One region of the Irregularibacter muris genome, then DNA from elsewhere that is predicted to be linked to it. Evidence: predicted binding sites of a transcription regulator. Region 1 holds the regulator's gene; the other holds the start of a gene.
The links. The regulator HrcA, encoded in region 1, represses chaperone genes, less so after heat shock. The targets are predictions, from matches to a motif close to TGTTAGCACTCNNNNNNNNNGAGTGCTAACA.
Positions count from the first base shown of each region.

Region 2: NSA47_RS08515 (Hsp20/alpha crystallin family protein) is a predicted target of HrcA. The motif match lies at 6,684-6,714, and genes of this name have one in related genera.

Region 1 covers NZ_JANKAS010000002.1:25,084-37,725, reverse strand. The annotation lists gene dnaK (molecular chaperone DnaK) at 1-1,188, opposite strand, end outside; gene grpE (nucleotide exchange factor GrpE) at 1,244-1,837, opposite strand; gene hrcA (heat-inducible transcriptional repressor HrcA) at 1,893-2,927, opposite strand; gene hemW (radical SAM family heme chaperone HemW) at 3,079-4,212, opposite strand; gene lepA (translation elongation factor 4) at 4,223-6,028, opposite strand; gene NSA47_RS02410 (sporulation-related protein NgaS) at 6,271-6,591, opposite strand; gene spoIIP (stage II sporulation protein P) at 6,655-7,809, opposite strand; gene gpr (GPR endopeptidase) at 7,890-8,888, opposite strand; gene rpsT (30S ribosomal protein S20) at 9,188-9,448, shown strand; gene holA (DNA polymerase III subunit delta) at 9,562-10,602, opposite strand; gene NSA47_RS02385 (DNA internalization-related competence protein ComEC/Rec2) at 10,602-12,642, opposite strand, start outside.
Region 2 covers NZ_JANKAS010000006.1:123,806-136,447, reverse strand. The annotation lists gene pstA (phosphate ABC transporter permease PstA) at 1-682, opposite strand, end outside; gene pstC (phosphate ABC transporter permease subunit PstC) at 684-1,583, opposite strand; gene NSA47_RS08535 (phosphate ABC transporter substrate-binding protein) at 1,794-2,645, opposite strand; gene pnpS (two-component system histidine kinase PnpS) at 2,815-4,581, opposite strand; gene NSA47_RS08525 (response regulator) at 4,594-5,289, opposite strand; gene wrbA (NAD(P)H:quinone oxidoreductase) at 5,555-6,160, shown strand; gene NSA47_RS08515 (Hsp20/alpha crystallin family protein) at 6,211-6,657, opposite strand; gene hbs (non-specific DNA-binding protein Hbs) at 6,865-7,182, opposite strand; gene yabN (bifunctional methyltransferase/pyrophosphohydrolase YabN) at 7,236-8,729, opposite strand; gene NSA47_RS08500 (putative polysaccharide biosynthesis protein) at 8,734-10,341, opposite strand; gene spoVT (stage V sporulation protein T) at 10,501-11,058, opposite strand; gene NSA47_RS08490 (peptidyl-prolyl cis-trans isomerase) at 11,163-12,155, opposite strand; gene mfd (transcription-repair coupling factor) at 12,205-12,642, opposite strand, start outside.

The sequences.
Region 1 (12,642 bases):
TATTTGACTCTTTTTAGTAGGAATGGTGGTATTTCTTTCAATTAATTTTGTAAATACTCCTCCAAGAGTTTCAATGCCTAGAGATAATGGAGTAACATCTAGTAATAAAACGTCCTTGACTTCACCAGTTAAAACTCCTGCTTGTATTGCTGCTCCAAGGGCAACGCACTCATCAGGGTTTATTCCTTTATGAGGTTCTTTTCCAGTGATTTTTCCTATGGCTTCTTGTACTGCTGGAATTCTTGTAGAACCACCTACTAAAATTACTTTGTTTATTTCACTAGGATCTAATCCTGCATCTTTTAATGCATCTCGAGTTGGTCCAAGGGTTCTTTCTACTAAATCCGAGGTTAGTTCTTCAAACTTTGCTCTACTTAAGTTGATATCTAAATGTTTTGGTCCACTGGCATCTGCTGTAATAAAAGGAAGATTAATATTGGTATTCATTACGCTGGAAAGTTCAATTTTAGCTTTTTCAGCCGCTTCCTTTAGTCGTTGTAGAGCCATTTTGTCCAATCTTAAATCAATTCCATTTTCTTTTTTAAATTCTTCTGCTAAGTAATCAATAACTTTTTGATCAAAATCATCGCCACCTAGTTTGTTGTCTCCTTTAGTCGCTAGTACTTCAAACACTCCATCTCCTAGCTCTAAGATGGAAACATCAAAGGTTCCTCCTCCTAGATCATAAACGAGAATGTTTTGATTATCCTCTTTATCTAATCCATAGGCTAAGGAAGCGGCAGTAGGCTCATTGATGATTCTTAAAACTTCTAATCCGGCTATTCTTCCTGCATCTTTTGTGGCTTGTCTTTGACTATCACTAAAGTAGGCAGGTACTGTAATAACTGCTTGGGTCACCGTTTGTCCTAGATAACCTTCAGCATCTTGTTTTAATTTTTGTAAAATCATAGCAGAGATTTCTTGAGGTGTATAGTTGTCATTATCAATTTTTACTTTATGGTCTGAACCCATCTCTCTTTTAATAGATAAAATAGTTTTATCTGGATTGGTAACAGCTTGCCTTTTTGCAACCTGACCAACTAATCTTTCACCGTCTTTTGAAAATGCTACAATAGAAGGAGTTGTACGATTTCCCTCACTACTGGGAATAACAACTGGTTCTCCCCCTTCCATTACTGCAACACATGAATTTGTAGTACCTAAATCAATTCCTATTACTTTACTCATAATTTATTTTCCTCCTTTAAATACTATAATTTTTAATATTTATTTAAATGTTTTATTAGTGAATACATACCTTCACCATACTGGGTCGAATTACTTTATCCTTTAGGGTATATCCTTTTTGAAATACTTCCATAACGGTATTGTCCTTATAGTCTTCATTAGATTCTTGAAATACTGCATGATGGTAATTGGGATCAAAGGGTTCCCCAAGGGCTTTGATTTCTTCTAGCCCTTCTTTTTCTAAAGCCTGTATTAGCTGTTGATATACCATATCAATACCCTTTTGATAACCTTCATTGGATTCTTGGTTTTCTTTCATAGAATCTAAAGCCCTTTCGAAGTTATCCAACACAGGTAGTAAGTTTTTTACCAAGTCTTCTGATGCAAATTTATAGATATCTTCTTTTTCCTTAACTGTTCTTTTCCTATAATTTTCAAATTCTGCTTGTAAGCGAACTAGTCTTTCTTCATATTCTTGGACTTTCTCTTGCATCTTTAATTCTACATCCTCCTGCTTATCTTGTTCCTCAGCTTGCTTTTCTTGTTCTATTGATTTACCTTTTTCCTGCTGGTCTTTTTCCTGTTCCTCTGTTTCTAAATCTTGATTTTCTAGTAAATCTTCCATATTTTCCTTATTATTCTGTAGCATTTTCTCACCCTTTATCCATATTCTTATGTATAAGAGGATCTTCTACCCTCTTATTTTAATCCTTAATTCCCTTACCTATCATATCATCTAATTGGCCAGTTAGGTAATTCATGATAGAAACTACTTTTCCATATTGCATTCGGGTAGGACCTATCACTCCTATTGTTCCTAATAGTTTTCCATTTAATTTATAGGTTGCGGTAATCAAACTACAATCTTTTATTTCATGAAGCTGATTTTCTGCTCCTATGGAGATATGAAGATCATCCTGAGCATTAGGAGAAAGTAAGTCCACCAATAGGTTTTTCCTCTCCCAAAGATCAATAAATTCCTTTGCCCTTTCAATATCTTTAAATTCTGGAAAATTAAAGATATTGGTGATGCCATCAAAATATACCTTTGTATCTTCATAATTCACTAGAGATTCCCGGATAAGAGGAATCAATTGTTCTAATATTTTACTTCCTTGCACACTTAATTCTCTGATTTGAGGTAGAATCTCTTCTTGTACCTGGGCAATGCTAAATTCTTGTAAATATTTATTGAGTATATTACTTATTTGCACCAATATGTGACTATCTATTGATGTATTTACTTTTACGACTATATTTTTTATCATGCCCTCTTTGGTGATGATTACCATTAAAATCTTATCCTCTTGTAGGGGCATTAACTGGATATGTTTTATGGAACTTTCATATACTTGTGGGGTTAACACTAGAGACGTATAGTTAGTAAAATGGGATAGTATTTTGGATGTGTGCTGTATTATTTTCTCTAATTCGCCCATGTAATTTTCGTATTCTCTAAGAATATTTCGTTCTAACGCTTTATTAATTTTATCTACTCTCATTAGCTGATCTACATAAAGACGATAAGCTTTATCAGAAGGTATTCGTCCAGCCGAGGTATGAGGTTGTTCTAAAAAACCCATTTCCTCTAAATCAGCCATTTCATTTCTTACTGTCGCTGAACTAATCCCTAGGTTATAGTTTTTAGCAATCGTTCTAGAACCCACGGGTTCAGCAGTAGAAATATAGTCCTGAATTATGGCATGGAGAATTTTTAGTTTTCTTTCCTTTAGTCCCAAAATATCACCTCACTTTGTTAGCACTCTATAAGAGTGAGTGCTAAACCTGACTTTAAAATATCATTACTTTTTTATTTTGTCAATACCCATTGCTATTTTATTTTTAGCTCTTCTTCCTATTCACATAGATCCTTACATCTTCCGCCTGATTTTAATCCTGTAAAAAAGATTGAAAGACATAGTTGGCATAATCTAAACCTTTTGAAGTAAGGCAAATTCTTTCATCTATATTAATCAGTTTTTGTCTTTGTAGATTTTTTAGTATATTTCCATATGCTTCTTCTATTTCTTTATGAAAGATATGGAAAAACTCTTCTTTAGAAATACCTTCTATTTTTCTCAATCCCAAAAACATATATTCTTCCATGTATTCTTTTGCAGTCAATGGATGTTCCTCAGTTATGGGCAAAGCACCTTCCTGAATATTTTTTATATATTCACTTACAGAGGAAGTATTGGAAAATCTCTTGTTATTCATATGAGAATGGGCAGAAGAGCCTATTCCCAAATAGGGTTTCACATCCCAATAAATTAAATTATGTTTACACTGAAACCCTGGTTGAGCAAAATTGGATATCTCATAATGATGATAACCAAAAGATTTCAGATAGGAAATCGCTAAATAGTACATCTCTCTTTCCAAATCCTCATCAATGTGCAGCATCCCCTTTTTTTGTAAAGCATCAAAGGGAGTCCCCTCTTCTATAATAAGACCATAACAGGATACATGGGTAGGCCTTAAAGCAACAACCTGTTCTAAGGTTTCCTGCCAATCCTTTAAGCTCTGTCGTGGCAAACCAAAAATTAGATCTACATTTATATTTTCAAACCCCGCATCTTTTGCATTTTTAAAACCCTCTATAAATTCTTGTTGAGTATGAATTCTGCCCAATTGTTTCAAAAATGAATCTTGCCAAGCTTGTAGTCCAATGCTCATACGATTGATCCCTATTTCTTTGTAATCCCTTAATTTCTCTATGTCAAAGGTCCCCGGGTTTGCCTCTATTGAAATTTCTGCTCCTGGAGATATGGAAAAATTCTCTCTTACACTTTTTAAGATTTCCTTTATCCCTCGGGAATGAATATAGGTGGGGGTACCCCCACCTATAAAAATAGAACTTATTTTATCCTGTGCATATAGTGAAGCTCTCATCTCTAATTCTTTTTTTAGTGCATCTATATAGGGTGTAATGAAAGAATCTAGGTTACAATAGGATGGAAAATCACAATAAAGACATTTACTTTGACAAAAGGGGATGTGAATATATAATCCAAATGTATTCATGTTGATCCCCCTAATTGAGTTTTAATACTGCCATAAAAGCTTCTTGGGGTACTTCTACATTTCCAACTTGCCTCATACGCTTTTTCCCTTCTTTTTGTTTTTCTAGAAGTTTACGCTTTCTAGAAATGTCTCCTCCATAACATTTTGAAAGGACATCTTTTCTCATTGCCTTTATTGTTTCTCTAGCAATAATTTTACCACCGATGGCTGCTTGAATGGGTATCTCAAACATTTGTCTGGGAATAACTTCCTTTAGCTTTTCTGTAATTGCCCTACCTCTATTATATGCCTTATCCCTATGCACAATAAAGGATAAAGCGTCTACCACCTCTGCATTTAATAAAATGTCTAATTTTACAAGGGAGGATCTTTGATAGTCTTTCAATTCATAATCAAAGGATGCATAGCCCTTTGTTCTAGACTTTAATGCATCAAAAAAATCATATATAATTTCATTTAAGGGCAATTCGTATTCTATAACTACTCTTGTTTCTTCTATATAATTCATTGTCCTATAAATCCCTCTACGTTCTTGACACAGTTCCATTACTGATCCTAAAAATTCTGTAGGGGCCATTATAGAAGCTTTGACAATGGGTTCTTCCATATAATCTATTTCTACTGCTGGGGGTAAATTGGTTGGATTGTCTACCCAAATGATTTCCCCATTGGTTTTTACTACCTTATAAATAACACTAGGTGCAGTAGTAACCAAATCAAGATTATGCTCCCTTTCTAGACGTTCTTGCATGATTTCCATATGTAGTAATCCAAGAAAGCCACAACGAAAGCCAAATCCAAGGGCTACAGAGGTTTCGGGTTCAAATTGTAGAGCTGCATCATTTAGTTGAAGTTTTTCCAAGGCCTCTCTTAAATCCTCATATTTTGCGCCATCTGCAGGATATATTCCGCAATATACCATAGGATTAATTTTTTTATACCCTGGTAGTGGTTCACTGGCTGGGTTATCGGCATCAGTAATGGTGTCCCCTACACGACTATCCTTTACATTTTTTATGCCTGCAACTACATAGCCAACTTCTCCTGCTGATAATTCATCCACAGGTACGAGGGATTTTAAAAACAAACCTACTTCATCTACTTCAAAAACTTTTCCAGTGGACATCATCTTTATCTTGGTATCCTTTGTCATTGTACCTTCTTTTACTCTAATTGAGGCGATAACTCCTCTATAAGAATCATAATAAGAATCAAAAATCAGAGCTTTTAAAGGAGCCTCTTTATCTCCTTGAGGAGCTGGGACTTTCTCAACTATCGCTTCTAATACATCCTCAATGCCAATTCCTTCTTTTGCAGATATAAGTGGAGCATTCGTGGCTTCTACCCCTATGATATCTTCTATCTCTTCTTTTACTCTATCGGGATCAGCACTGGGGAGGTCTATCTTGTTGATTACTGGTAAAATTTCTAAGTCATTGTCTACGGCTAGATAAACATTTGCCAACGTTTGCGCCTCAATTCCCTGTGCCGCATCAACTACTAATATGCCACCTTCACAGGCAGCCAAACTCCTAGACACCTCGTAGGTAAAGTCCACATGTCCCGGAGTATCAATTAAATTCAAAAAGTATTCTTCCCCATCTTTTGCCTTGTATACTAGTCTAACTGCCTGGAGTTTTATGGTGATTCCTCTTTCCCGTTCTAGATCCATATTGTCTAGGATTTGCTGGGACATCTCTCTTTGTGAAAGTAGTCCTGTACTTTCAATTAATCGATCAGCAAGGGTAGATTTCCCATGATCTATATGGGCAATGATGCTAAAATTTCTAATCCTTTGCTGTTTGTCTAGTGTCATAAAATTATTCCTCCTCAGTGTTATACGTTTTTCCCTATTTTCATCTTATCTATTCAGTATATCATAATGACAAGTTTTCTTAATAAAATCTACATGGTATTATAACACAACCGGGTTTTTCATTCTAGTATAAGACTTTGACTATGATAAAAGATTAAATTTATTATGCTTTATTCCATAGGATTGTATCCGCCATTCTAACGGATCAAATGGTTTTTATATAAGTAAAAAGCCAGTAATAATTAATTATTACCGACTTTTTCTATGATACTTTTCACTAATTCAGCTATTTTTTGAGGGGTATCCCTAATAAGTTCCTTGCCTTGATGGATATAATTCTGTGGTATTTTTATTTGTTCTCCCAACACTATGATTTTCATAGATTCTTCATCCCTTTGTACACCTATAATTTGTGAGGCTTCCTCCTCCCCTACAAGAGCATTATAGGAACGATTTACCTGATACAAAGAAAACATGACTAGTATAACAGCAAGTACCACAAACAGTCGTATTTTTCTTTTGCTCTTCCTATACGTCTTATTTCGTTCTACCCTTGATTGCATTGCCAGCCACTCCTATTTTCTTTTGTTATCTATTTTTGACAACTTTTAGAAAATTATACTATTTTATTTTTTTTCTTGATTTACAATCACTTCACCTATAACATGTCCCAAGGGTACAGAAGCTTGCAGTGCTTCTTCTAGGGTATTTAAATTTGACCCTACTTCAATCAAAGCGGCATAATCAGATACAAATTGATTGTACTTTCTATTCTCTCTAGCAACTATAGGCTGGGTAAGTTCGGGTTGCTTATTCTTTAGGTTGTTTTGTATTTTTTGTGCAAATTGCATATTTTGTTGTGCATTAAAATTATCCTTTCCCACTACCATGAATACTTTAGCGGATTTTTGTTCTCCAAAAACAGTTACAGTCTTTTCCCTATTTTTAGGAGTATCATTTAATCCATCCCTATGCAAGTCAAAAACATATTTAATAGAGGGATTTTCTTTCACCTGTTTTTCAACAGTCTTTAAAGAACGGGAATAGGATTCATTATAGTCAGGATAATCATGTAGAGTGGTATCATGGATCACTTTAATTCCGTATTGTTTTTCTAAAATATTTTTTATTTCTTCTCCTATTTTCACCATATTTTTAGACTTATCTAAAGTACGATAAGGACTGGAATATTCAATTTTAGTTTGATCACTTTCCATAAAACTTTCGGTGGCATGGCTATGGTATATCAGTACTAAAGGTTCCTTATTATCAAGTTTTGCTCTTGAAGGCATTGTTGTAGCTACTTCAGTTTTTTCATCATTCATCGGTTTTTGGGTTAGTTCATTAAAAGCCTTTTGTTCCTCTACGGTTATTTCTACATCATCGGGTTCATATTTTTCCAGCATAGGTATCTGAGAACTTAACAAAGTCTTTGGATCTTTCATATTAATTTTGGTAGTGGCAGCAAAGATTGCGGATAATAAACCACCCTTTTCTTCACCATTTTTTTTATACCCTAATTCCATTGCTGGAATAGATTTTTTCATAATTATTTTGAAAAACTCATTATTAAAAACCTTCTTGTCATTGCTGTTATCTGCTTTTCCTTCCTCTTTAGAGACTTCTTCCTCTGCTATTTCCTCTTTGGTTGCTTCATCATTTTCTGTAAAGGCAGTAACATTTCTTATATTCCCTACCAATATGCCCACCTGTTGAACAACAGCAAAAACCAAAAGGCACACAACCAGTACATAAACTATGTTTTTCCATTTGATGTGCACAGGTTCACCCCTCTTCTGTTTGTCTATCCTTATAAATTATTCAAAGGGATTTCCATTTATTCATTTTTTCACTAATTTAATTAATTAACATATCTATTAACATCTTCTAAATCTATCCCTGGATGGAGGGCAATATTAAGACCATTGGCTACTACCACTGAAATGTCGTCCATAATTAAATCCACTTCTTTAGGGGTAACCATTAAATTTCCTACATAGGGATGCAAAATTTCGTTAATAAGTTGAAGTTTTTCTTCTCTATTGATGTCCTTTAACATGTTATAAAATTCTTTTCCCTTCGGGGCTTGAGCAATCATTGCATCTAACATGAGATCAATGGTATCATTGGCCAAAGTAGTAGCATCTACTACCGTAGGGATACCTATAGCAATTACTGGTATTCCCAGAGTCTCCTGGTTTAAGGCCTTTCTCTCGTTACCCACTCCAGAACCAGGACTTATCCCTGTATCGGTTATTTGTATGGTGGTATTTAACCTTTCCATTCTCCTTGATGCTAAGGCATCCACCGCTATGACTAATTTGGGTTTTATCCTTTCCACTACCCCTCGAATAATTTCACTGGTTTCAATACCCGTCAGTCCTAAAACCCCAGGAGCAATAGCACAAACTGGCGTTACTTCTTCATCTACAAAGTCCGGGATATGTTCTAAAAGATGTCTGGTAACCATTAAATGAGATAAAACCTTAGGTCCCAATGCATCTGGTGTGATATTCCAGTTTCCTAAGCCCACTACTAAGGTAGTATCATCTTTGGTAATCTTGTCTTGCACAATATCTCTTAATTCCTTGGCCATTTCCTGGGCCACTTCCTCTTGAGCCTGTTTTTCCATTTCCCGTATCTTGGGTATTTCAAAGGTAATATAATTGCCTAAGGGTTTCCCCATGATCTTTTGTCCTATTTCCTCCTTTATGTTTACCCTTGTGATTTTCATTCCCTTAATTTCTTCTACATCTACTTCTACTCCTGGGACTTCTCTTTTCTGATCTTCCCGCACCATCTCTCGACTTTCTATAGCTAAGTCTGTTCTAACATTGCTAAATTTGTTTATATCTTTCATTTTTCCACCTCCTAGCCTTAGTATTTTCATCAATTGATTTATCATTCATTATTTTTTTATAGAATAGATCAACCATATTTTGGTATAATAGATATAACAGCAAAACCTAGATAATTATGCTTCGTTTTTCATAGAGATCATAGTAAATTTGTTTGTGTTGCATTTTGTATGTATTCATGATAAAATTACTTTTGTTATGGCATGGGAAAGCGTATCTTGCTTGCAATAGATTAAGCTTTTTCATACCACAGGTGCGGTGTTATCCGCTATCTTGTAATTGGATTTGAGGGGGTGAAGAAATGGCAAATATTAAATCAGCTATTAAAAGAGTACAAGTCGCTGAATTTAAAACCCGTAGAAATAAAATGACTATGACAAATTTAAAAACTACAATGCGAAAGTTCAATGAAGCAGTTGAAAAGGGTGATAAGGATACTGCACAAAACTTTTTCGTTGCTGCAACAAAGAAATTGGACAAAGCTGCCGCTAAAGGTATTCTACATCCAAATGCTGCTGCTCGTAAAAAAAGCTCTTTATCTAAAAAGTTAAATGTTATGTAATCACATATCTATGAAGCGTACAATGGTGTGCGCTTTTATGATTTTTTGATGAAATTACACCCGATCATAGAGAAAATCAATCATCAATGTACAAAAAAACTGTAATCCTTAGATTACAGTTTTTTTGTACATTGATAAATCAGCATTTCCAAAGCCAGTCTTTGGTCTATTTTACCTGTTTTAATTTTTTCGTCTATGTCTAAAGTAGAATATAGTATTTCTTTTAAGGAATGAATAGAGAAATATTGGCCCTGGGTAATGCCTTTTTGTATGATGAAAGGTGCCATTTTAAGTTTGCTCGCAATTTCATTGGGTGAATAGCCTCTGTTTTTTAGCTCTTTGGATTGTATTAGGATTCTAAATTGCCTGGATATCATACTTAAAATCATGATTTCATTTTCCCCTTCTTCCAACATATCATTGAGTAACCTTAGGGCAATTTCCCTTTCTTTTTTGCCAATGGCGTCAACCATTTTAAATATATCATTTTCTAATCTTCGGGGAAGGATTTTTTCTACATCTTCTTGTAGAATTTCCTCTCTGTTTCCTATATAATCAATGATCTTATTCAGTTCATTTTCTATATCTCCTAGAGTTTTTGCACTATTTTTGGATAAGTAGTCACTTTGGTTGATCAAGTATTGTAGTGTAGGTTTTTTAATAAGCTTCTCTCTCTGTTTTATATTCTTTTCTAGCCACTTTTCCAACGCTAAACCTTTTAATTGTTCAAATTCTATTACTTTCCCATGTTTCTTGATGGCTTGAAAAAGCTTTTTTCTTTTATCTATCTCCTGGGATTGCCAAAAAACCAAGCAAGTGCTATTGGGTACTTTTTTAAGATAATCCATAAGGGATTGTAAATCTTCTTCCTCTTTTGGGTTCTTCCCCCCCTGTAAGTAGATAAGATTCTTTACAATGACCAATCGTTTATCCTCCATAAAAGGTAGGGTTTCACAGGCATTCTCAATACCTTTAATGCTGATGCCGGCGCCTTCCATATATTCATAATTTAGATCTCCAAAGGCAGAACCAATCAGAGTATCTTTTAGTGTTTTTATAATGTTTTCACATAGATACTGTTCTTGTCCATAGAAAAGATAAATATTATGTAGTTCACCAGCTTTGATTTCTTTTATTAGGGTATTATAATTCATCATTCACTCTCCAAATACTTTTTATTAAGATATGGTTTTATTTTTAATCCATTGCCATTGGAGATAACCTCCACCGCCCCTCTTTCATCTGTTCTGTATATGTAGGGTGTATATTCTTTTAGCCTTTTGATAATTTCAGGATCGGGATGTCCAAAATTGTTATTTTTACCTACGGAGATAATACAAACTTGGGGATTGACCTTGTTGATAAAGTCTTCCGTTGAGGAGGTATTGCTACCATGATGAGCAACTTTTAAAACCATTGCATCTACATCCACACCTTGTGCAACCAATCGTTCTTCCATCTCCTTTTCAATATCACCAGTAAATAAAAAGGAAATTTCATCAAAATTTATTTTTGCCACTAAAGAGTAATTGTTTACCTCATTTTGGCCATTACCGGGAGGAACCACTCCCTCTGGGGAAAGGATCTCCATGATTATACCTTTATCAAGTTTGATTGTCTGCCCGGATGTTAAATAATTTATTGGTATTTTATTTTTTTTAGCTAAAGCCAACATATCCACCATAATATCATTTTTTATATCGTAAATACCAATAGCTTTTATAGGGATTTTACCTATTAATTCTTTAATCCCCTTAATATGATCGTCATGGGGATGAGAAACTATTGCCAAATCTATTGTTCTTATTCCCTTAGAATATATGGCAGGTAACAATACATCTTCAGATATTTCCCTGGTATTTTCCTGAAAAGATGGATATCCCCCTCCATCAATAAATATGGTTCTTCCACTGGGCGTTTCTATTAATGCGCTATCCCCTTGCCCTACATCTAAGTAAGTAATCTTTAAGGGTTGAGGCAGGAAGTATTGTATCCCACTAAAAGAGAGTAATAGAATTAGAATAGTTGTGATAAATATCTTTATCCTTTTTATTCGTAGGGGAATGTAACCTGCTAGACTAAGGCAAACAATTCCATACAATAATATATTCTGCCCTTTAAAAGGGGGCATAAATATATAGGAAAATTTAAAGGATGAAAAAATAAAAGCGATATAGATTATCCACTGAAATAATAATCCTGATAAAAAGAATAAAAATTCTCCGAGGAAAGGTATAATCATCCAGGATAATATAGCTATAACAGAAACAAGAAGTAAAATCCCCAAAGAAGGGACAATAAACAAATTGGTAATAATCGATATCAGAGATATTTGGTTAAAGTGATACAAAGATATTGGTAAGGTTCCTATTTGAGCTACTAAGGTTACGGACAAAAGACTACCTACGCTCTTAGGTATGTATTTTATTTTCTGTAAATATCCTGAAATGACCGGATAAAACAGGATAATGGAAAGGGCGGCTGTAAATGAAAGTTGAAAACTTGCAGTATATAGTATTAGAGGATTCTGTAATAAAACCAACAATCCAGCCAAAGAAAGGGCACTAATTCCGTCATATTTTTTGTTTATCATTTTAGACAGCAAAAAGATAAAAGCCATAATGCTGGCACGGATAACAGAGGGCGATGCCCCTGTCAGCAAAATGTATACAATAAGAAAAAATGTCAAAATACAAAGACTGCCCTTACGCCCTATGGAAAACAGATTAGTTGTATAAGTAACAAATGTAATTAAAAAGCCTACATGTAAACCCGATACAGCCAATACATGGGCAATACCTGAGTGTACAAAATTGTCTCGTATGTCGCTGCTAAGCTCTTTATCACCAAAGAGGATTCCCTTCAGTAAATTTGCATGATCGGGTACTAGGTTTTGTTCTATGATTTGGCTCACATATCCTTTAAGACCATAGATGAAATTCTTGATAATTCCGGGGGAATCATAGCCTAGTTTCTCTATGGTTCCAGATGAAATGTTAATCGTAGCATAAATTTTCTGGGTATTCAAATATAGGCTATAATCAAATCCTCCAGGATTGCGAATACCATCAGGGATACGCACTTTTCCCTGAAGATTTAAATAATCTCCTGCTTTTATGTCTATATTTGAAGTATTTTCATTTTTATAGACATTGGCCAAAACTTTCTCCTCTATAATATAACTCTTTTCCTGC
Region 2 (12,642 bases), on a different contig from region 1:
AAGTACGACCAGATTGAAAAATGGTCTGGGGAATTTCAGGAACCATGCCCGCTGTTAAATATACAGCCGCTGTTTCCCCCACAATTCTACCGATGTTCAAAATAACTGCTGTTAAAATACCCAGCATGGCGGAGGGAATAACCACCTTTACAATTGTCCTCAATTTTGATGCTCCCAAAGCCAAGCTCCCTTCTCTATATCCTATAGGCACAGCAAGCAAGGCCTCTTCTGTGGTTCGAATGACGGTGGGCAACACCATAATGCTTAGGGTAATGGCTCCTGACACCAAGGAAAAGGATAGACCAAAAACAGAGGAGAAAAAGATCATGCCAAATAATCCATAAATAATGGAGGGAATACCTGCTAAGCTTTCCGTAGCAAAGCGAATAAGCTTAACAATTTTCCCAGGCTTTGCATATTCTACGAGATATATGGCCGCAAATACTCCTATGGGTGTGGAAATAAATAGAGATAAAAGAACCATATATACCGTAGTCACAATCATAGGAAACAATGCATGCTCTACTTCATTAGGATAGCTGGTTAAAAATTCCCAGCTCAACGCCCCCAGTCCATTGATTAAAATATAAAATAATATTCCCACAGATATCCCCAAGGTAATCATGGTAGATATCTTTATGATGATTTCTAACATCCTATCTTTATATCTTTGACCATTCATTTTATTCACCTGCCCTACGAATAAATGCAGTAAGGATAAAATTCAGAAGCATAATGAAAATAAAGAGAATTACCCCTGTTGCAAATAGGGCTTCTTCCTGTAATCCATAGGCATATTTCATTTCTAAAGCAATATTGGCAGTTAAGGTTCGAATGGGGTCAGTGATCTTTTGGGGCACAAGGGGGGAATTCCCAGAAACCAAAATTACCGCCATAGTTTCTCCAATGGCCCTTCCCACTCCCAAAATCACTGCAGCCAGAATTCCTGACTTAGCCGCTGGCACAATCACTTTAAAAATAGTCTGTATGGTTGTTGCCCCCATGGCTAAAGAACCCTCTTTGTATTCCTTGGGCACTGCCCTTATAGAAGATACCGAAATATTAATAATGGTTGGCAAAATCATAATCCCCAATATCATACTGGTGGCTAACAAACTATTTCCTGCCCCTCCAAAGACATCACTAACCCAAGGAACAATGACCACCAACCCGAAAAAGCCATAAACCACCGAGGGAATGCCTGCCAGTAGTTCTATAGCCGGTTGGAGTATGTTTACCACCCGATCTTTTGCTAACTCAGCGATATAAATGGCTGTCAATAAACCTATGGGTACTCCTAGAATAATGGCTCCAATGGTGCTAAGGATTGATCCAATAATCATAGAATAAATCCCATACATCTCTCCCGAAGGGCGCCAAATCTTCCCAAATACAAAGTTTAATAGCCCGATTTCTTTTATGGCTGGTGTCCCTTTATAGAAAATAAACCCTGTAATCATGACAATACAAATGACCGCAAAGAGCGCAGAAAAGAAAAATAAATACTCAATCATTTTTTCCACTGTGAGAAAATGTTGAGCCTGTATCTTTCCCTTTCTTGTTTCTCCTTTTGTAGTCGTCATACTCTCCCTCCTTTTTCCTTTCCAAAGCATTGGGTTTTCCCGGTTATGCTTGTTAAATTCTGATTTCTCAATGGTTTAAGGGCAAGAGTTTGCAGCCCTTTCAGTCCCGGTCAAAATTCCCTATGTTTAAATAGTTGACCAGGCTTTTCCTTGGCAAACAAACTCTAAACCTTCTACAAAGCAAATCTCTATTTAAACAGCAAATATAATTTAATTTACTGGAATAGCTGATTGGGCTACTACTTCTTGTCCTTCTTCACTCATAATAAAGTCTAAATAGGCTTGAGCCTCTTTACTTAACTCTCCTTTAGAAAGCATTAAGAAGGGACGAGATATCTTATACTTTCCCTGTATAACATTTTCTACAGTGGGGCCAACTCCATCAATAGTCACTGCCTTTACACTATCGTCCTCTAAATAGGTGAGAGAAAGATAACCAATAGCATTTTCCTTTGTGGCAATGCTGGCCTTTACTGCCCCATTTCCATCAGCGATGAGCACATCCTCCTTTACTAAACTTCCTTCATCCCCTTCTAAGCCCATTAATTCTTCAAAGGCACCTCTGGTCCCTGATCCTTCTTCACGGCTTACCACAACGATTTCAGCATCTTGCCCTCCAACCTCTTTCCAGTTGGTGATTTCACCCTTATAGATTTTTTCAATATCTTCTGGTGTTAAGTCCTTGATATCATTACTGGGATGAACTGCTATGGCAATACCATCATAGGCAATGGTATGTTCTTGTAATCCAAAGTCTTTTTCTTCCTCCTTCAAATTTCTAGAGGACATTCCTATATTGGCGGCTCCTTCATTGACTGCCTTTATGCCCGCAGAAGATCCAACTCCTTGTATCTCGATTTTCACTCCTAGTTCTTTCTTTCCAAAGGCATCTGCTAGGTCTTGGGCAACTGGAGTTACGGATGTGGACCCTACTACAACCACAGTACCCTGTAAGCCCTTTTCTGATGAGGAGTTATCTCCCTGAGTACTACATCCTACAACCATAAAGATAAACATAAAAACCAATGTTCCTAGAAATAGAGCAGCTTTCATTCTTTTCATTTTTTTCTCCTTCCAATCTATTATTTTATGTTTTTAGTATAACAAGCCTTTTCTCTATCATGGTTATGGGAAGGTTAGGCCTATGTTAAATCTTTGTAAAGTTTTATCTTAACAACAAAAGGCTTTGTTGAATGCTACATTCAACAAAGCCTTTTAAAGATATATATTCTTATTCTTCAAGCAAGGGAAGGGCTATGGTAAAAATAGTCCCTTTTCCCCTTTCACTTTCCACTTTTATTTCCCCCTTAACTCCCTGTACAATATGTTTTACTATTGCCAGCCCTAAACCTGTACCTCCTTCTTCTCTAGTTCTACCCTTGTCTACCCTATAAAAGCGTTCAAATAGTCTAGGAATGTCCTCTCTAGGTATACCTATGCCATTGTCTTGTATCTTTATCACAAGGGCATTGTCTTTTTTCATAAATTCCACCCACACTCTTCCTCCATGGGGGGTATATTTAATGGCATTATCTAATAAGTTGATCATCATCTGTTTAAAATACTCTGGGTTAAAGGGAATTTGTGGAATGGGCGTTAAATATTCTTTCCTTAACTCTATCTCCTTTTTTTGAGCAAGGGGCTGTATCATTTGAAAAATGCTTTCCATAAGAGGAGGGATGAGAATGCTTTGCCCTTGATTATCCTGAGGTTTGCTTTCCAAGTGAGAAAGGGTAAGAATATCCTCTATGAGATGGGTCAATCTTTCCACTTCGAGACTAATAATCTTTAAAAATCGCTCTTGGGTTTTTCTATCCCCTACTTGCCCACCGCTTAAAGTATCTACAAATCCTTTAATAGAGGTGATAGGGGTTTTTAATTCATGGGAAACATTGGCCACAAAATCCCTTCGAATGCTCTCCAATTGTCTTAACTCTGTAACATCCTGCATAATAATGATGATGCCCTTAACCCTTTCAAGCTTAGATAGATACTTAATAGGATTTATATAAATTTTTACAATTCTTTTTTCGCCTTGATCTAAGATAATCTCCATGGGTTCCTTGGTTCTATTGTGTAAAAATTCATTTATTCCATGGTATAGTTTGTGATTGCGTATAACCTCAAGAATATTTGCCCCCACAATATCTTGCCCATCAGTAATATTGAGCATTACCTTAGCGGATGGGTTAATCATCATAATCCGATGGTGGAGATCTACAGCCACAACTCCATTGATCATGCTTCCCAATATACTTTCCAGCTCAAGATTTCTATCCTTTAGTTCTTCCATGGAATCTTGTAGTTTATCTGCCATATCATTAAAAGCGGTAGCCAGTTCTCCCAGTTCATCCTGACGAAATAGGGAAATTCGCTTGGAAAGATTGCCCCCAGACATTTCCCTAGCTAAAGCAGTGATTTGCTTTAGAGGGGTAGTCATGGAATAAAGATACCGATAGGATAGAATCACCGTAATCATCAAACCAATCAATCCTACAATAAGGGTGCTCCGTAGCATCCCTGAGGTAATGGAATGAATCCTTTCTAGGGGGATGGATAACCGAACAACATAGTTGACTTCTCTTTCTTGTACCACAGGCAATGCTACATACATCATGGCTTGTCCCAAGGTTTGGCTCTGCCTGATTTCTTTCCCTATTTTCCCCTGTAGAGCTTCCATAACCTCGGGACGGTTTATGTGATTGCCCATATCTTCTGAATTTTTGTCGGTGTCATAAAGGACTACCCCCTGTTGATTAATCAGAGTAATCCTCTCTTTTGTTCTTTCCTCTATGGGTTTAATATTCTCTATAGATAGGGTGTCCTCTGGAAGGGAAAAATCAAAAACATAATCGATAACCAAATATCCATCTTCTATGAGCTTTTCTTCCATCTGGGTCAAATAAATATTTTTGGTTACTGCATTGGATATCATTCCTGTTAGAGTAATGCCTAGTATAAAAATCAATACAAACCCTATAAATATTTTTTTAAACATTTTCTTCCCCTTTTATGAACGTATTCTATATCCTACACCCCGTATAGTTTCAATATATTGCTCCTGAGTCTCTCTATCCCCCAGCTTTTTTCTTAAATTCCGGATATGCACATCTACTGTCCTCGTGTCCCCTAAATATTCATATCCCCATATTTCATCCAATAAAAAATCTCGAGTAAGAACCTTCCCTTGATTCATAGCCAATAATTTTAAGAGCTCATATTCCTTTAAGGTTAGTTCAATTTTTCTTTCTTTTTTATATACTTCAAACCCTTCCACGTCAATGTGAATCTCTCCAAAGGAAAGGATATTTTCCGCTGATGGGAGGGAATGTTGCATTCTCCTCAGTACTGCTCTTACTCTTGCAATCAATTCTTTAATGCCGAAGGGCTTAGTGATATAGTCATCTGCTCCCATTTCCAGTCCCAATACCTTATCAAATTCCTCTCCCTTGGCCGTTAACATAATGATGGGAATATTTCTTGTTTCCCTATTCTGTTTTACTTCCCTACAGATTTCTATCCCATCCTTGCCCGGTAACATTAAGTCTAGCAAGATAAGACTGGGAACTTCCTTCAAAATAGCTTGTACAGCTTCCTTCCCATTCTCTATGCTGATCACATCATACCCTTGCTGTTCTAAGTTAAATCTTAATAATTCAACAATATGTTTTTCATCCTCAACAATCATTATTTTTTCCCTATTCATCTTTTCCCATCCTCTTTATCTCGATGTTAGTTAGCCCTTATTAATTATGGTATAACTTGCTTTATTGCTATTTTATTACAATCTATAGATTTTTTAAAGAAGTAAGTATAAAATCCTATTTCCTTCATACATTCACCTAATTTTCTTGATAATATACGAACCAATAACTTCCCTCTTTGTTTAACGAATAGATGCTAGGGTATAGATGATATAATTAAGTATCATACTATATCTTAAAAGATTAAGATGAAGGAGTGAGTCTTTTATGAAAAAGGTAAATTTAGCTATCATTTACTACAGTGCCTATGGAACAAATTATCAATTGGCAAAATGGGCTGAAGAAGGTGCTTTAGCAGCAAATGCAGAAGTACGTATTTTAAAGGTTGATGAGCTAATTCCCCAAGAAGTTATAGATAAAGATGATGGAATGAAAAAGAATGCAGAAAACACGAAAAATGTACCCATTGCTAGTTCTAAGGATTTAGAGTGGGCTGATGCCATCATCTTTAGCGTTCCCACTCGATTTGGAAATCTTGCCTCTCAAATGAAAAACTTTATTGATAAACAGGGAGGCCTATGGGCCCAAGGGAAACTAGTCAACAAAGTTGTATCCGCTATGTCCTCGGCACAAAATCCCCACGGCGGTCAAGAAGCGACCATAAAAGCTTTATATACTTCCATGATGCACTGGGGAGCCATTATCGTACCTCCGGGCTATAGTCATGAGTCCATTTTCAAAGCAGGGGGCAATCCCTACGGCACATCGGTATCGGTAAATCAAGAGGGCCAAATGGTGGAAGATGTAGAAGATGCGGTAAAATTCCAGGCAAAAAGAACAGTGGAAGTGGCCTCTCGAATTAAAAATGGATAAATAAAAAATAATCCTAGTAAATTTACTAGGATTATTTTTTATTTAAACTTTTATTGAATATCAATTCTTTTCGTACAGTTAGGCTTTTCTTCCCTTGGTATGGTGATACTCAAAATTCCATTGTCCAATTTTGCCTTTACCCCTTCTTGTTGGGCATCCTGTAAATATACACTACGACTCATAGAGGAAGAACGGGTTTCTTTATGAATATAATTCTTCCCTTCTTCATTTATATTTTCTTCTCTCTTTACCGAGATAGTCAGCCTTCCATCCTCTAGCTCGAGATTGACCTCTTCTTTTTTCACTCCCGGTAGTTCTGCCTCTATTAAATACTCATGGTCCTTTTTTTGTATGTCCATTTTAAAGTTTCCTCGAATAAGATTTTCTCCATAGGCAAATCCTTCATTTAATAAGTCATCTACTCGATTGTAAAAATCTTCAAAACCTCTGTTCATAAGTCTTCCATGGCGTCTGTTAAATGGGATTAAACCAGCCATACAAAACATCTCCTTTTAATATTTTTTATTAGCACTCTCCAACCGAGAGTGCTAATTTCTAATTATTATATATCATATTATAAATATTATGTCAACCAATTATCAATTTTTTTCTAGAAAACAAAGAAAGCTATCGTCTCTAGTCATATAGGAAAAAACATTAAAAAAATCTCCTTGTCCATGGACAAAGAGATTTTTATTGCAGTCTTACTTATTTACAGCATCCTTTAAAGCTTTTCCTGCTTTAAATACAGGAGCTTTTGATGCAGGGATGGTCATTTCTTCTCTAGTTTTTGGGTTTCTACCTTTTCTTTCAGCTCTTTCTCTTACTTCAAAACCACCAAAACCAACTAATTGTACTTTTTCACCACTTACTAAAGCTTCTTCCACAGTTTCCATGAAAGCATTTAAAGCTTTTTCCGCATCTTTTTTCGTTAGTCCACTTTTTTCTGTCATACCTGCAATTAATTCTGCTTTATTCATTGTATTTGCCTCCTTTGTTTTCTCTACATAAAAATGTGTAATAAACTCTTACTTATTTGCATATTCTATGCTTTTGTTTAAAATCCTTCTTTTTTTTAATAGTTTTTATCATTTTTATCAAAAATATGTATTTTTGACTGTTTCCATAGGAAATTCATCTCTTCTAGGGTCATTTCTTCTAAATTTTTTCCTTGCTTATTGGCCTGTTCTTCGATAAAGGAAAAGCGATCAATAAATTTCTCTGTGGTTTTGGTTAAGGCCAATTCTGGTTGAATTTTTAAAAATCTGGACATATTGACGATAGAGAAAATCAAATCTCCCAGCTCTTCTATTATTCTGTCTTGTTTTGCCAAAGAATATACCTCTTTAAGCTCAAACCATTCTTCTTTTACCTTTTCTATGGCTCCTTCAATATCATCCCAATCAAAACCGACGTCAGCAGCCTTTTTTTGTACCTTATAGGCTCGAATCAGTGCCGGAAGGGAAGGTGGAATAGCTTTTAAAACTTCTGTTTGACTGTCCATACCCTTTTCTATCTTTTTTAGTTTTTCCCAATTGACTAAGACCTCTTCTGAAGTATCTGCAGCTACATCGGAAAAAATGTGGGGATGTCTAAAGATTAGCTTATCGCAAATCCCTCTTACCACATCACTAAAGGAAAAATCTTTATTTTCCTTTGCAATTTGAGAGTGAAATACAATTTGTAACAGCACATCTCCCAGCTCTTCCTCCAAGGCTTCTATAGAATTTTTATCAATGGCATCTATAACTTCATAGGCTTCTTCTATGAGGTTTTGCTTTAAGCTTTCATGGGTTTGCTTTTTGTCCCAAGGACAGCCGTGTTCTGCCCTTAAAGTGCTCACGATATCCACTAGACGCTCTATTTGACCTCCTACAAGCCCTTCTAGCTCTACAGGGGGTATATAGACACTGGTCAGATGATCTATCCAGGACAGGCGATCTAGCTCATATAAAGGTATTTCTACTACTTTTTCTAGCTCTTTTACCCCTGCCGCTCTAATGACCCAAATGGGGGTTTCATCTTGATAGTACTCCATAAGATGTAATTTTACTTGGGAGGCAATGAAGGGACTATAAACCTGGGTAATGACATTGCCTACTTTAAAGTCACATTGTTGGGCGGGGAGCTGCAGGCCATCTATAATGTTAAGACCATGAATAGGATCAATTTTTAGGCTACTAATTAGCACATCAATAAAGCTCATAGCCGGCATAATTTTCAGGTCAACCTCTTCATTTTCTTCACATTTTTTTATGATTAGTTCTACGGTTTCCTCTGCCACTAAAGGATGACCGGGAACAGCATAGATAACTTTACCAAATTCCTTTGCCCTTTCCATGACTTCCTGGGCGATTCTTTGGTAAACCTCTTGAAAATTCTCATATTCCTGATACACCCAATCCAGGGATTGGAAAGCAATGTCTTTTTCTTGTAAATAGCTGACCACAGGATGTCTGTCAGTACGCAAGAATACATATTCATTATTTTTCAGTTCTTCATAAGCACCTAGGCTAAGGTCCTTGGGATTTCCTGGCCCTAGTCCTATAATCATTATTTCTGCTTTCATTTTATCACCTTTTTCTTCTCAGTATACCTATCTTGGTCAGAATAGGAGTCAATTTCCTTCCTCCAGGCATCAGTGCCATCTCCTCAGTGGTAATTCCTCCGATGAGCAAAAGCATAATAAAGTAAATCAATGCTCCTAATAAAATAGCGACTAAGGTAGATAGGCTATTGCCAAGTATTGGAGATAAAAATTGATATACAAGCAATACCGTAATACCCATGGCTAAAACAGCTATAATAGGCTTTATTATGGTTTGCATAATGTCCATCTTTATTCTTGTGTATCTTTTTACTGCCCGATAATTTAAAAAGGCTGCTATTCCATATCCAATAATTGTCCCTATAGCTGCTCCTCTAATATTTAGAGCCGGAATGGAGACTAAAAAGAAGTTAATGCCTACCTTGAAAATGGCTCCGATCAATAGATTCTTTATAGGAATAATCACTTTTCCCAGTCCCTGTAACATACTTTGCAGTGTTGTAGTAAGCATAACAAAGACTACGCTATAGGATAAAATGGCCAGTATTTCTCCCCCTTGTTCTCCTGCTCCAAAAAGCAAGTTAATAATGGGATCGGCCAGAAATGAAAGTCCTATAGCAGAGGGCAGGGCTATTAATAACACTGTCCGAATGCCTAATTCTATACGGTTTTGTACTTCTTTTCTATCCCTAAGAGCCACTGCTTCAGAAATTGCAGGGACCAAGCTTGTAGATAAAGCTATACTTAAAGTTAGAGGGACATTGACTAAGGTCTGAGCCTTCTGGGACATCTGCCCAAATAATGCAGCTGCCTGGTCAATGTTAAAACCAGCTACCCCTAGTCTTGCTGGTACCATCGCAGTATCTATTATACCCATTAGGGATGTCACCACTGATGCAATAGATGCGGGTATAGCGATCTTTAGAAGGCCATGAATGATTTTGCCGGTAGCTTCACTTTTCCCCTTGGGTGATTGTCTAATTCTTCTGTGAAAAAATTTGCTTTTGCGTGTATATAATAAGATTAAAAAGGCGCTACCTGCCATGGCACCGGCTGTAGCTCCAAAGGATGCTCCTCCCGCTGCCTGGGGAATGCCATAGGCCTTTACTAAGAATATGGTTAAGCCTAGACCAATAATCACCCTAGCGAAGGATTCTATTAATTGGGAAATGGCTGTAGGGGTCATGATTTGTAACCCTTGGAAGTATCCTCTAAAGGCAGACATGACCGATACAAAAAAGGGTGCAAAGGCAATTCCTAGTAATGCATAGTAAGTATCAGGATGCCAATTTAAAACCTTAATAATTACTTTACTAAAGCCGAATAAAATTAAGGATGAAACTGTACCAAATATAATCAATAGATTTAAGGCTACCTTAAAAACCCTATGGGCTTCCCTGAAATTACCCACAGCAACCCTTTCAGATACTAATTTGGATATCGCTACGGGCAGACCAATAACAGATATGGCTAAGAAAAAGTTATAGATAGGATAGGGGTAAGCATATAAACCTAAACCTATGTCTCCAATGTAGCGAGCTAAGGGGATTTTAAAGAAGATCCCTAAAAACTTTGCAAGGATTGCCCCTACACCTAGTATAGCTGCACCTTTTAAATAGGATTTTTTACTCATTTATCTTTCCTCCTGGTTAATGACCTTTACTCTGTGTAAACACTATTATTATAGCAGAAACCACTGTATGTTAGAAATAAATAGCAAAAAGAAAAGTAGTACCCTATAGGGGGAACTACTTTATTTTTATTAAGTAAAATTATCTCTTATTATATTTTCCTATTGTTCCATCTGTTTTCCAAGGAAATTAGCGGCTGTTTCGGCTAGCTTTTTTTCTACATCACCCATTTTCACTTGGCTTTCTTTAGATAGCAACACCACTGAACCAATGGTATCTCCTTGGGAAACAATAGGAGCTATAACTTGAGAAAGATAAGAGCTATCTCCTTCTTGTTCTTCTAAGATATTAAATATTTTTCCATCGGCATTCTGATCCACCATGATGGTCTTTTTTTCTTCTATTATTTTTTCCAATTCTTTTCCTATTTTTTTACCCATATATTCTTTTTTGGATGCTCCCACCACGGCGATAATATTGTCTTTGTCAGAAATACATACTACATGTCCTGTAGCTTGTTGCAAGGATTCTGCATATTCATTGGCAAACTCGCTTAACTCTCCTATGGGAGAATATTTTTTCAGAATTACCTCGCCTTCGCGATCGGTGTATATCTCAAGAGGATCACCCTCACGAATTCTCATTGTACGTCTTATTTCTTTAGGAATGACTACCCTGCCCAAATCATCAATTCGCCTTACAATACCTGTTGCTTTCATTATTATTCTTTCCCTCCTTAAGTGTTAGTCCTGTTTAGGTCAAAATTAGTATATATCTCTTTTGACAAATTTATACACTATAGGAAGTCTTTCTTAAATAATTTTTAAAGTTTATCAGGATATTTTTTAATATCGATTTTTTCTCTATTCTCGGTAGTATATTTTGTAAATTTTTCATACTTTACTGTTTGCTCTAATTGTTCGGTAATAGTTTCTCTGACCTCATCAAGTTTTTGCACAGGTTTTTCGTTCTTCTTTTCTACTTTTACAATATGAAAACCATAATCTGTTTGGATGGGATTGCTTATTTCTCCAGGCTCCATCTTAAAGACGACTTCAGAAAATGCAGGGATCATTTTTGTATACTGGAATTCTCCTAGATCAGCGGCTTCTCTGATGCCTTCCTTTCCGTTGTACTCTTTGATAAGAGCATCAAAGTCTTTACCTTCCTTGGCCTTTTTCTCAATTTCTTTAGCCTTTTCCTCTGTTTCAGCAAGAATATGTTTGGCCTCTACAGTACTGGGATCAAATTGTTTTGTATTTTCCTGATAGTATTTTACCACGTCTTCATCTGTTACCTTGGCATCCTTTGTTATTTTTTCATATAGACCGGTGATGTATTGATTATTGATATCAATATTCTTTAAAAAATCATCAAACTCTTCTACAGTGATATCATTTTCTTGAAGAAATTTCTTATACTCTTCTTCCCCGCCTAAATCTCCTTGTAATAACTCTCTCCATTCCTTGATCTGCTCTTGGGCCTTCTTTTCATCGACTTTAACTTCTTCTTTCTGGGCCAATTGCAACATCAATTGGTCTTCTGCCAAATTATCTAAGATTTGGCTGTTTACCTGAGCTAGTTGTTCCTTGTCTGTAGGAAATTCCTGCCCTTGTACTTTAGCGTTTATCTTTGTAAGAGTTAAATAATAATTAAAATCCTGCTTTGTAATAGTCTTTTCTCCTATTTTGGCAACGGTTTGTTTTTTTTCTGCCTCAGGATTCATTTTCACTAAATTACATCCTCCAATCATAACCATAAAGAAAAATAATGCTGCTAGTAGTACTACTTTCGCTGTTGTGCCTTTTTTAATCAAATTTTTTCACTCCTCTATGTTAGCTTTACTATATTCATTATAACGGATACTAACTTTCTTTCAAAACATTTATCCTTTCTAGAATTTCTTTAATCTTATCCAATTGTTTGTCTATGAAAGAAGGCACCCTTAGAGCGATATAGGGCTCATCACTGGCATTGATCATAATATTTCTTCCATTTTCCTTCACCAATTGACCAATAATTTCCATTGAAACAAAATCTTCCTTATCCATATATAAATAAACTTGATTCTTTTTCTGTTGGATAGAATGTATATTCAATTTTTGAGCTAGGGACTTCATATAGGAAATCATCAAAAGATTTCTAACCGATTTGGGAAGATCACCAAATCGATCCTCAATTTCCTCTTCCACATCATATAAGTCCTCCATGCTTTCCATTCCTACCATCTTTTTATACATTTGAATTCTTTGACTTTCCTTATGGATATACCAATCGGGAATAAAAGCATCTACCTGCAGTTC